Regions from separate parts of the Anabaena sp. UHCC 0253 genome, predicted to be linked through region 1. Evidence: predicted binding sites of a transcription regulator. Region 1 holds the regulator's gene; the other holds the start of a gene.
What was found. The regulator HrcA, encoded in region 1, represses chaperone genes, less so after heat shock. The targets are predictions, from matches to a motif close to TTAGCACTCNNGANTCNNGAGTGCTAA.
Positions count from the first base shown of each region.

Region 1 (4,834 bases):
CGGTTAGGGTTTTTAAATTAGCAGTGAAAACCTCATAATTATCTAATGTTGTATGTACTCCCCTAACTTTTGTTTCCACATTAATAGATGTATCATTTTCAGCAGTTGCTGTTAATTCTGTCCAAGCTGAAACCTGAATTCCATCTAAATTCAAAGAACTAACATTAAAACCATTGGTACTGGCAATCTGATCTAAACTGGCTATACCTGCTGCTAACTGCGGCGTTTTTTCTACCACAAATACCCAATCAGGAATAACAGTTTCTGAATTAGGTAATAAAGCGATCGCATATTCTCCCAATACCCAACTGAAAATATCCTGACTCAAGTTTAAACCCAAATTTTCCTGGATCTTGACCACAGGTTGGATTAATCGAGAAACAGCATCTTCACTAGCACCATAAATAGTTGCTGTTCCTTGTTTCCAAAGTTTAGCTAAATCACTATTACCTAAATTACTCAAATTTGTGCCAGCGATCGCCAAAGCTGTTGATTCTGGAATATACTGTAATGCCCCCACAGGTTTAGATAGCGGTAAAGATGGAGGTACAACGTCCGCAGTTGTTAAAAATGTACTTTCAGCCAACAAACCTTGGGGATCTAATACTAAAGATAGAATTTGGCTATGATAAGTTGATTCTGCCAATTCTAAACCTTGCCACTTCCCAACTTCAGGTAAATTTAGGAAAGCCACAGCTACAGAACTTTTGGGAATTTGTTGAGTAGCTTTTTGATATTCTAGAGAACTCAGCAAATTTAGATCCGGTGCTTGTAAGTTATTAATTGCTTCTTTGATTACCTTGGGATGATTAGCAAATAAAACAAAATTATTAACAACTGCACCAGCTAAACTATTTTGGATTTTTTCTGCTGGTAAATCTTCTTGGTAATCATCAATAACCTTGACACCTTTGTATCTTTCAATGCTTAAACTAGTCCCAGATAAAGCCCGTTGAGAAAATAACAACTCCATAAACTCACGACTTTCTTGTGAGTTATTGGTTGCTAGTGCCATTAAATACCCTGTTTGTAGCCCATTTTCTGGATCACGGTCTATATCTCTGGTAGTTACAGCTAAAGTAATTTCATTACTCAACCAAGGTTTAAGATCATCTTGATAATCTATATTACTTTTTGCCAATAGACTTGTTTTCAGTTGAGAAAATTCTCCTTTCGGTACTAGCGACTGTAAAGCATCGGGATTTACCAACAGTGACACCATTGCTGGAGACGACTTGGAGACAAATATAGCTGCACCAGGTTGAGAGTTCCGAACCATAAGACTAGTTGGACTTTTTCCCGAAAACCAATAAACTCCAGCCAGTCCAATCAGTAGCAGCGTGATGACACCAGCTACAAGGAAACCAACTCTAATCCTTTTTTCTTCTGAGTGTTGACTGTTCACATTATTTATATTTATATTATTTTCCATCTTTTCTGCCAACATGAATAGTATAGGATTTTTTAGAAAAACTGCATGACAGATACATCATTTAGCCAACCCTTTTCTCAAATTAGCGTTGAAGAACTAGCAAAACGTCTTGCTAGTGATCAAGAAAAAATTCAGTTAATAGATGTGCGTGAACCCCAGGAAATTGCAATATCACAAATAGATGGTTTTGTCAATCTGCCTTTGAGTGAATATGAGCAATGGAGTGAGCAAGTTCCGACTCGCTTTGATCCCCATGCAGAAACTTTTGTTCTCTGTCATCATGGCATCCGCTCTGCTCAGATGTGTCAGTGGTTAGTTACTCAGGGATTTACAGATGTCAAAAATATTACGGGAGGTATTTCTGCTTACTCTATCTTAGTTGACCCTTCAGTGCCGCAATATTAGAGAAAAATGAATAATTGACAATTGATAATTGGTTAATTTGGGTTAAAATCTCTTTTTTTCCAGAGTAAAGATATAGGAAAATATGGAGAGATAATCATTAATTGTCAATTATCAATTGTTAATTAATAGTCAGCAGCTTGACGAATAGAGAATAAAATTTTGTAGCTAGAATTACAGCTTATATTGGTAAACTATGCGATAATACGGAAAAAGCTAGAAATTAGTCCGCTTTTTTGTTTTCAGCCAAGGAGTAATAAAGAATACAGCAAATATCATCTGAAGGTAAATTTTGTGTTTAGTTAATACAATATAAGTATATAATTTGCTATCTTACATTAATTAATAATTAATTCTTTTTTGGAATTTTGTAGTGAAAACCACAGGGTTTTTCAGCTTTTGATTAAGATTTGCCTTCAGTAAAAAAAATCACTTATGCAAGTCCACCTGACTAATCGCCAACAAAATATACTTTGGGCAACTGTACGCCATTATATTGCGACAGCCGAACCTGTAGGTTCTAAAGCTCTAATTGATGGGTTTGATTTAGGTATTAGCTCTGCTACTATTCGCAATGTGATGGGGGCTTTGGAAAAATCCGGGTTACTTTATCAACCACATACTTCTGCGGGGAGAGTTCCTTCTGATTCGGGTTATCGTATTTATGTTGATCAACTAATTACACCTTCAGAGACTTTAGCTAAAGAGGTAGAAGTAGCATTACAACAACGTCTGCATTGGGAAGATTGGAGTTTAGAGGCTTTATTACAAGGTGCTGCTCAAATTTTAGCAACATTAAGCGGTTGTATTACCTTGATTACTATGCCGCAAGCCACAACAGCAAAATTAAGACATTTGCAATTAATCCAAATTGAAACAGGACGGATTATGTTGATTGTGGTGACGGATAGTTACGAGACACATTCTAAGGTGATGGATTTATTTACACCGAATTCAGACAGTAAACCTGAATCAGAGGTAATTGATCATCAATTGCAGATTGTTTCTAACTTCTTGAATAGTCACCTACGAGGACAGAGTTTATTAGAATTAGGTTATCTTGACTGGACTGAATTGGATCAAGAGTTTCAAAGTTATGGAGAATTCTTGAAAAGTTCTTTGGTAGAATTGACTCATCGCGCCCTTGCACCGACAACGACACAAATCATGGTGCGGGGAATAGGAGAGGTTTTACGACAGCCAGAGTTTTCTCAGGTACAGCAGGTACAGACAATTATGCAATTGTTGGAAGAGGAACAAGACCAACTGTGGCATTTAATTTGTGAAGAAGCAGAAATGGATGATCAGAATAAGTCTAAAGTAACTGTACGGATTGGTACAGAAAATCCTCTTGAACCTATTCGTACTTGTACTTTGATTTCTGCTGTTTATCGTCGGGGTTCTGTGCCAGTGGGAAGTGTGGGGGTTTTGGGTCCAACTCGGTTAAACTATGAGAGTGCGATCGCTGTAGTCGCAGCAGCAGCAGATTACCTCTCAGAAGCATTTAGCTAAATTCATGATGAGAAAAATCACTTTTGGTCTATTATGGCTGGGATTTGTTTCCTATGCCTTTTTATTTGCTCCTCCCCAACAACCTGAAACTTTTGAATTAATCAAAAATTTGTCTACAGCAAATTGGCAAGGAATTAATCCCCTGATTATATCGTTATTTAATATCATGGGAATCTGGCCTTTTGTATATAGTGCGGTAGTTTTTTTTGATGGGAGAGGTCAAAAAATTCCCGCTTGGCCTTTTGCTAGTGCTTCATTTGCTTTAGGTGCATTTGCACTTTTACCATATTTGGCTTTAAGAGAATCTAATCAAAAATTTGTTGGTGAAAAAAATTTATTTCTCAAAATCCTAGATTCTCGTATCTTGGGAATTTTATTAACTTTAGCTGCGACGATTTTATTCATATCCAGTTTGCAAGGAGACTGGGATAATTTCGTCCAACAATGGCAAAATAGCCGATTTATTCATGTCATGAGTTTAGATTGTGTCATCTTGAGTTTATTATTTCCCACATTGTTAGGAGATGATATGACGCGACGGGGTTGGAAAGATAATCCGTTATTTTGGCTATTTACAATTCCTTTATTTGGAGCTTTGATATATTTGTGTGTACGTCCACCTGTAGATATAGAAAATTAAAAAGGTAAATATCCAGTTGTGAACATTTTATAGCCAGAAGCAATACAAATTAATGATAGGAAAAATTGCCATAAACTTGTAGGACTGAGAATAGCGCGACTACTAATAAATACCGCAATAATACCAACAAAGACAGCAATCAATCCCAGATTTTTCATACTTCTGGGGAAGAAAACCAGCATGAGTACACCTAATGTCAGTGATAACACCGAAATATCAGCAGAAATTCCCCGCCACCAGTAAGGATAAACGTTGGTGGTAAAAAAGATATTTTGCCCCACCAAGTAGATTCCTAGAATCAGCAACCCAAAACCGGCAATTCTCAGCAAAAATTTCATAATTACCCTGATTAACAAGTTTATAGACAAGTACAATCTTAACGTGGATTGTAGGTAATCGTCTTTTAATTCTTATAATTATTATACATTAACTCCTGCAAAAGTTTTTAACATGATTGAAACCCTATTTCAAGCCTACACTCCTCTATTTATCTGGATAGGGTTAGGATTATTCTTCTCTCGGTTCACCTCTGATAATTTAGCTACATTACTAGGTCAGTCACTATACTGGGTGGGCGTGCCACTACAACTGCTAGTATTAGCGCGTCATACTAATTCTTCTATTGGTGGATTAATACCGGGAATAGGAGTAGGGATTGTCCTATTGAGTCTGACTTTAGCATTATTAATTTGGTGGTTGTGGCAATGGTTCATGAGTGCTAAAACCAAGCCAGAACCAGAAAGTCTAGACATATCAGACTCTTCGCAAAAAGCGACTTTAGGCAGTTTTATTTTGGCAGCAATTTTAGGAAATACAGGGTTTGTGGGATTGACACTGACACAAGTGCT
Region 1 covers NZ_VILD01000005.1:253,798-258,631, forward strand. Annotated here, with positions in the region: gene FJR38_RS15395 (DUF3352 domain-containing protein) at 1-1,447, opposite strand, end outside; gene FJR38_RS15400 (rhodanese-like domain-containing protein) at 1,478-1,837, shown strand; gene hrcA (heat-inducible transcriptional repressor HrcA) at 2,270-3,346, shown strand; gene FJR38_RS15410 (DUF2834 domain-containing protein) at 3,351-3,986, shown strand; gene FJR38_RS15415 (hypothetical protein) at 3,983-4,324, opposite strand; gene FJR38_RS15420 (AEC family transporter) at 4,437-4,834, shown strand, end outside.

Region 2 (4,834 bases), on a different contig from region 1:
ACCAACCACGTCGCCAAAAAAAGAATATCAGACTTATAGCCACTAACGCCATAACTCCTAAACATAACGGATAGCCCCAATACCAATTTAATTCAGGCATATTCAGGGGTGATTTTTCAGTATTGAAATTCATTCCGTATACCCCAGCGATAAAAGTCAAAGGAATAAAAATAGAAGAAACCACAGTTAGGAGTTTCATAATCTCATTCATTTTATTACTAATCGCTGATAAATATACATCCATTAATCCAGATACTAATTCTCGGTATGTTTCCACTATATCCATGACTTGTACTGCATGATCATAACAGTCCCTTAGATAAACTCTCACATCATCACTAATTAATTCACTACCATCTCTAATTAAAGAATTTATAGCATCTCTTTGAGGCCAAATTGCTCGACGAAGTTGCAATAACTCTCTCCTAATTTTATAAATCTTCTGTAAAGTTTTCTGAGTTGGGTTAACAATAACTTCCTCTTCTAAATCATTAATACGTTCGCCATAAAGTTCTAAAACCGGGAAAAATCCATCAATAATTGCATCTAATAAAGAATAAGCTAAATAATCACTTCCTTGTCTACGGATGATTCCTTTACCTTTATTAATTCTCATCCTGACTCCATCAAAACAATCATGTTCAGGTTCTTCTTGGACTGTTAATACATAATGTTTACCTAATACCAAACTAACTTGTTCACTATAATAACTCCCATTATTTTGATTAGGCACAACCATGTGAGCAATGATCACTAATTGATCTTCATAATCTTCGATTTTCGGACGTTCTACCATATTGACAATATCTTCTAAAACTAGAGGATGTAAATCAAAGGATTGACCTAAACGCTGTAAAATATCTTTGCTACCTAAACCTTGAACATCTACCCAAGAAACAGATTCTGTATTCAAATAATTACTACATTCTTCTGGATAACTTATTTGTTTATGAATGAAATCAGTTCGGTTATAGTCCATTAAGAAAATGATCGGCTTTTCAGCATTTTCATCAACAATTATCATTCCCGGTGGAGTTCCTGGTTCATGATAAAATTCTTTACCATAAGACTGATTGATAACTCTAGGTAAACGGCGGATTTTTTTAACCATAAATATTTGATTTATCGTAGTTACGGAAAAGAAATGGTATTAGTCATCAGAATTTTAACGCATATAAAAAAGTTTGTCCTGTTACCAAGACAAACTAGAGATTATTAAAAATTAAGGATTTGGGTGAGTGACAAATTAGAACATACCCATGCCGCCCATGCCGCCCATGCCGCCCATACCACCCATACCACCCATACCACCCATACCACCCATACCGCCCATACCACCCATGCCACCATCAGGCATAGCGGATTGTTTTTCAGGCTTTTCAGCAATAATTGCTTCGGTGGTTAATACCATGCCAGCAATAGAAGCAGCATTTTGTAAAGCGGAACGAACTACTTTGGCGGGATCGATAATACCCGCAGCAATTAAGTCTTCAAATTCGCCTGTAGCTGCGTTATAGCCGATATTTAAGTCAGTTTCCCGAACTTTCGACACAATTACAGAACCTTCTGCCCCAGCGTTGTCTGCGATTTGACGGAGGGGTGCTTCTAAAGCTTGTTGGACAATATTAGCGCCAATTCTTTCTTCAGCGGTGAGGCTTTGTTTAATTGCTTCCACCTGCATAGATAGATGAATCAAGGTTGTACCACCACCAGGAACAATGCCTTCTTCTACTGCTGCCTTGGTAGCGTTGAGTGCGTCTTCAATCCGCAGTTTTCGATCTTTTAGTTCGGTTTCTGTAGCTGCACCGACTTTGATTACTGCAATACCACCAGCTAACTTAGCAATGCGTTCTTGCAGTTTTTCTGTATCATAATCGGAATCAGTTTCGGCTAACTGTTTACGAATTTGAGCAATCCGGGTTTGAATTTCTGGTTTAGCAACACTACCAGCCACAATGGTGGTATTTTCCTTGTCAATGTTGATTTTCTCAGCAGTTCCCAACATTTCCAAAGTAGCGGTATCTAGGCTCAAACCGATTTCTTCAGAAATCATTTGTCCATCGGTGAGAATGGCAATATCTTCTAACATAGCTTTACGGCGATCGCCAAAACCAGGAGCTTTAATCGCAGCTATAGCCAATACACCACGAGCCTTATTTACTACTAAAGTCGCTAAAGCATCACCATCTACATCTTCAGCAATAATCAGCAAAGGTTGACCTAAACGGGCAACTTTTTCCAAGATAGGTACTAAATCTTGAATACTGCTGATTTTTTTATCGGTAATCAGAATCCGAGCATTTTCAAACTCTACTGTCATCCGTTCGTTGTTGGTGATGAAGTAGGGAGAAATATAACCTCTATCAATCTGCATACCTTCAACTACTTCTAGTTCAGTAGTCAGGGATTTAGATTCTTCAACGGTAATTACACCGTCTTTAGTCACTTTTTCCATGGCCAGTGCCAGCATTTGTCCGACTTCTTCATCGTTACCAGCCGAAACTGTAGCCACTTGAGCGATCGCACTTCCTTCGACTGGTTTAGCTATCCTGGCAATTTCCTGTACCAGCGCCTCAACGGTTTTGTCAATACCCCGTTTTAAGCTAATGGGATTTGTCCCAGCAGCAACATTCTTTAAACCTTCTTTAATCAAGGCTTGTGCTAGAACTGTGGCAGTGGTAGTTCCATCGCCAGCTATATCTTTAGTTTTTGATGCTACTTCCTGAATAAGTCTAGCACCAGTATTTTCTAGAGGATCTTCTAATTCAATTTCTTTGGCAACAGTGATACCATCATTAACAATTTGGGGAATACCAAATTTTTTTTCTAATAGAACATTCCGACCTCTCGGACCCAAAGTAATTTTCACCGCATCTGCTAGGGCGTTAATTCCCTTCTCTAAAGCACGCCGTGATTCTTCATTAAATGCAATAACTTTAGCCATGTTTTATTTCTCTATTGCTTCCATTAGACAATTTAGCACTCACTGACAAAGAGTGCTAATCTCTTGCCAAAATTTAGAATAACAACCAAAATCTCAAAATTGACTAATATTAACAGTTGATACTTATGTTTGACTATAAAACTAATGATTATCTTGGGAGCAGATGAACTTAGAAAACTCCCTTAAATCCCTTGGGATTGCTGAACCGAGCGGACCCGGCTGGTTAGCAGTAGTATTTACATTTCTATTAGCCTTGGTTGTCACCTGGCATTTAATTCCCACAATTCGCAAATTTGCCTTAGAAGTAGGTTGGGCAGATCAACCAAACGCCCGCCGACTGAACCAAGAACCATTACCTAATGCTGGGGGTTTAGCCATCTATGCAGGAGTAATTGCGGCTATGGTACTAGCTAGTCTCTTGCGACCTATTGAACTGCAAGGTGTTTTGGCTCAGGTATTAACAATTTTATTAGGAGGTTCAATACTAGTCCTAGTTGGCTTTATTGATGACCAATTTGGCTTACCTCCATCGGTGCGTTTATGGGCGCAGGTAACAACAGCACTTTTACTTGTTGGTAATGGTATTAGCATCAAATTTGCCTTTGGTACACCCATTGATTCTTTCCTTTCTATGGCATTTACAGTCCTATGGGTGGTAGGGATTACAAATGCTATCAACCTGATGGATGGGATGGATGGTTTAGCTGGTGGAATCAGCTTTATTACCGCTATCAGTTTATTAGCAGTTTCTGCCCAATTTGATAATCGTGCGGCGGCAACTTTAGTTTTAGCCGCTTTGGGAGGTGCAGCACTAGGATTTTTACGCCATAATTTTCACCCTTCACACATCATTATGGGTGATGCTGGTGCATACTTTTTTGGCTATGTGTTAGCAGCCACCAGCATCTTAGGCAAACTCCAACAAAATACAGTTTATGCCCTAATCCCCACAGTTTTATTTTTGTTGTTACCGGTGATTGATACTACTCAGGTATTTGTGCGTCGGCTCATGGCTGGAAAAAACCCTCTGAGTACACCAGGGAAAGACCACCTGCACCATCGCTTGTTGGCTTGGGGATTATCACAACGTCATGCAGCTTTTACCCTATGGACGATTACTTTACTTTGCAATTTACTAGCTATGAGAGTACAGGGGATGAGTTTTCCGGTGATGATGGCTACTGCTATTGGTATTATCTTGATGTTAGGTTTTACCGTGTGGCAGAGAATGTTGAATAATTGACAGGTGATAGGTGACAGGTGACAGGTGACAGGTGACAGTGAAGAAGCAGGGGAAGTAGGAGAGAACAATATTCTTTTGCAACGGACAACTAACCACTGACAACTGACAACTGACAACTGACCACTGACCACTGACAAATTACATCACCATGCCACCATCAACGTTAAAGACTTGTCCTGTAATGTAGGCTGCTGCGGGATCAGATGCTAAGAAGCGTACCATGCCGGCAATTTCTTCGGGTTTACCAAAACGCCCTAGTGGGATGAATTGAAGAATGCCTTCGGCTTTGATATCGCTGGTCATGTCGGTGGTAATAAAACCAGGAGCAACGGCATTTACAGTGATTCCACGGGAAGAAAGTTCTTTAGCAACGGTTTTGGTAAAGCCAATTACTCCTGCTTTGGCGGCGCTGTAGTTGGCTTGTCCAGGGTTGCCCATTTGTCCCGCAACAGAAGCGATATTAATAATCCGCCCGGAACGTTGTTTAAGCATAATTTTACTTACTGCTTTTGTACATAAAAATACACCAGTTAGATTAAGGTCTATGACTGCTTGCCATTCTTCTAACTTCATTCTTAATAGGAGGGTGTCACGGGTAATACCTGCATTATTAACTAAGATATCCACGCGCTGGAATTTTTCTAAGG
Region 2 covers NZ_VILD01000010.1:117,176-122,009, forward strand. Annotated here, with positions in the region: gene corA (magnesium/cobalt transporter CorA) at 1-1,111, opposite strand, end outside; gene groL (chaperonin GroEL) at 1,247-2,944, opposite strand; gene FJR38_RS23430 (MraY family glycosyltransferase) at 3,108-4,187, shown strand; gene fabG (3-oxoacyl-[acyl-carrier-protein] reductase) at 4,326-4,834, opposite strand, start outside.
Region 2: groL (chaperonin GroEL) is a predicted target of HrcA. The motif match lies at 2,977-3,003, and genes of this name have one in related genera.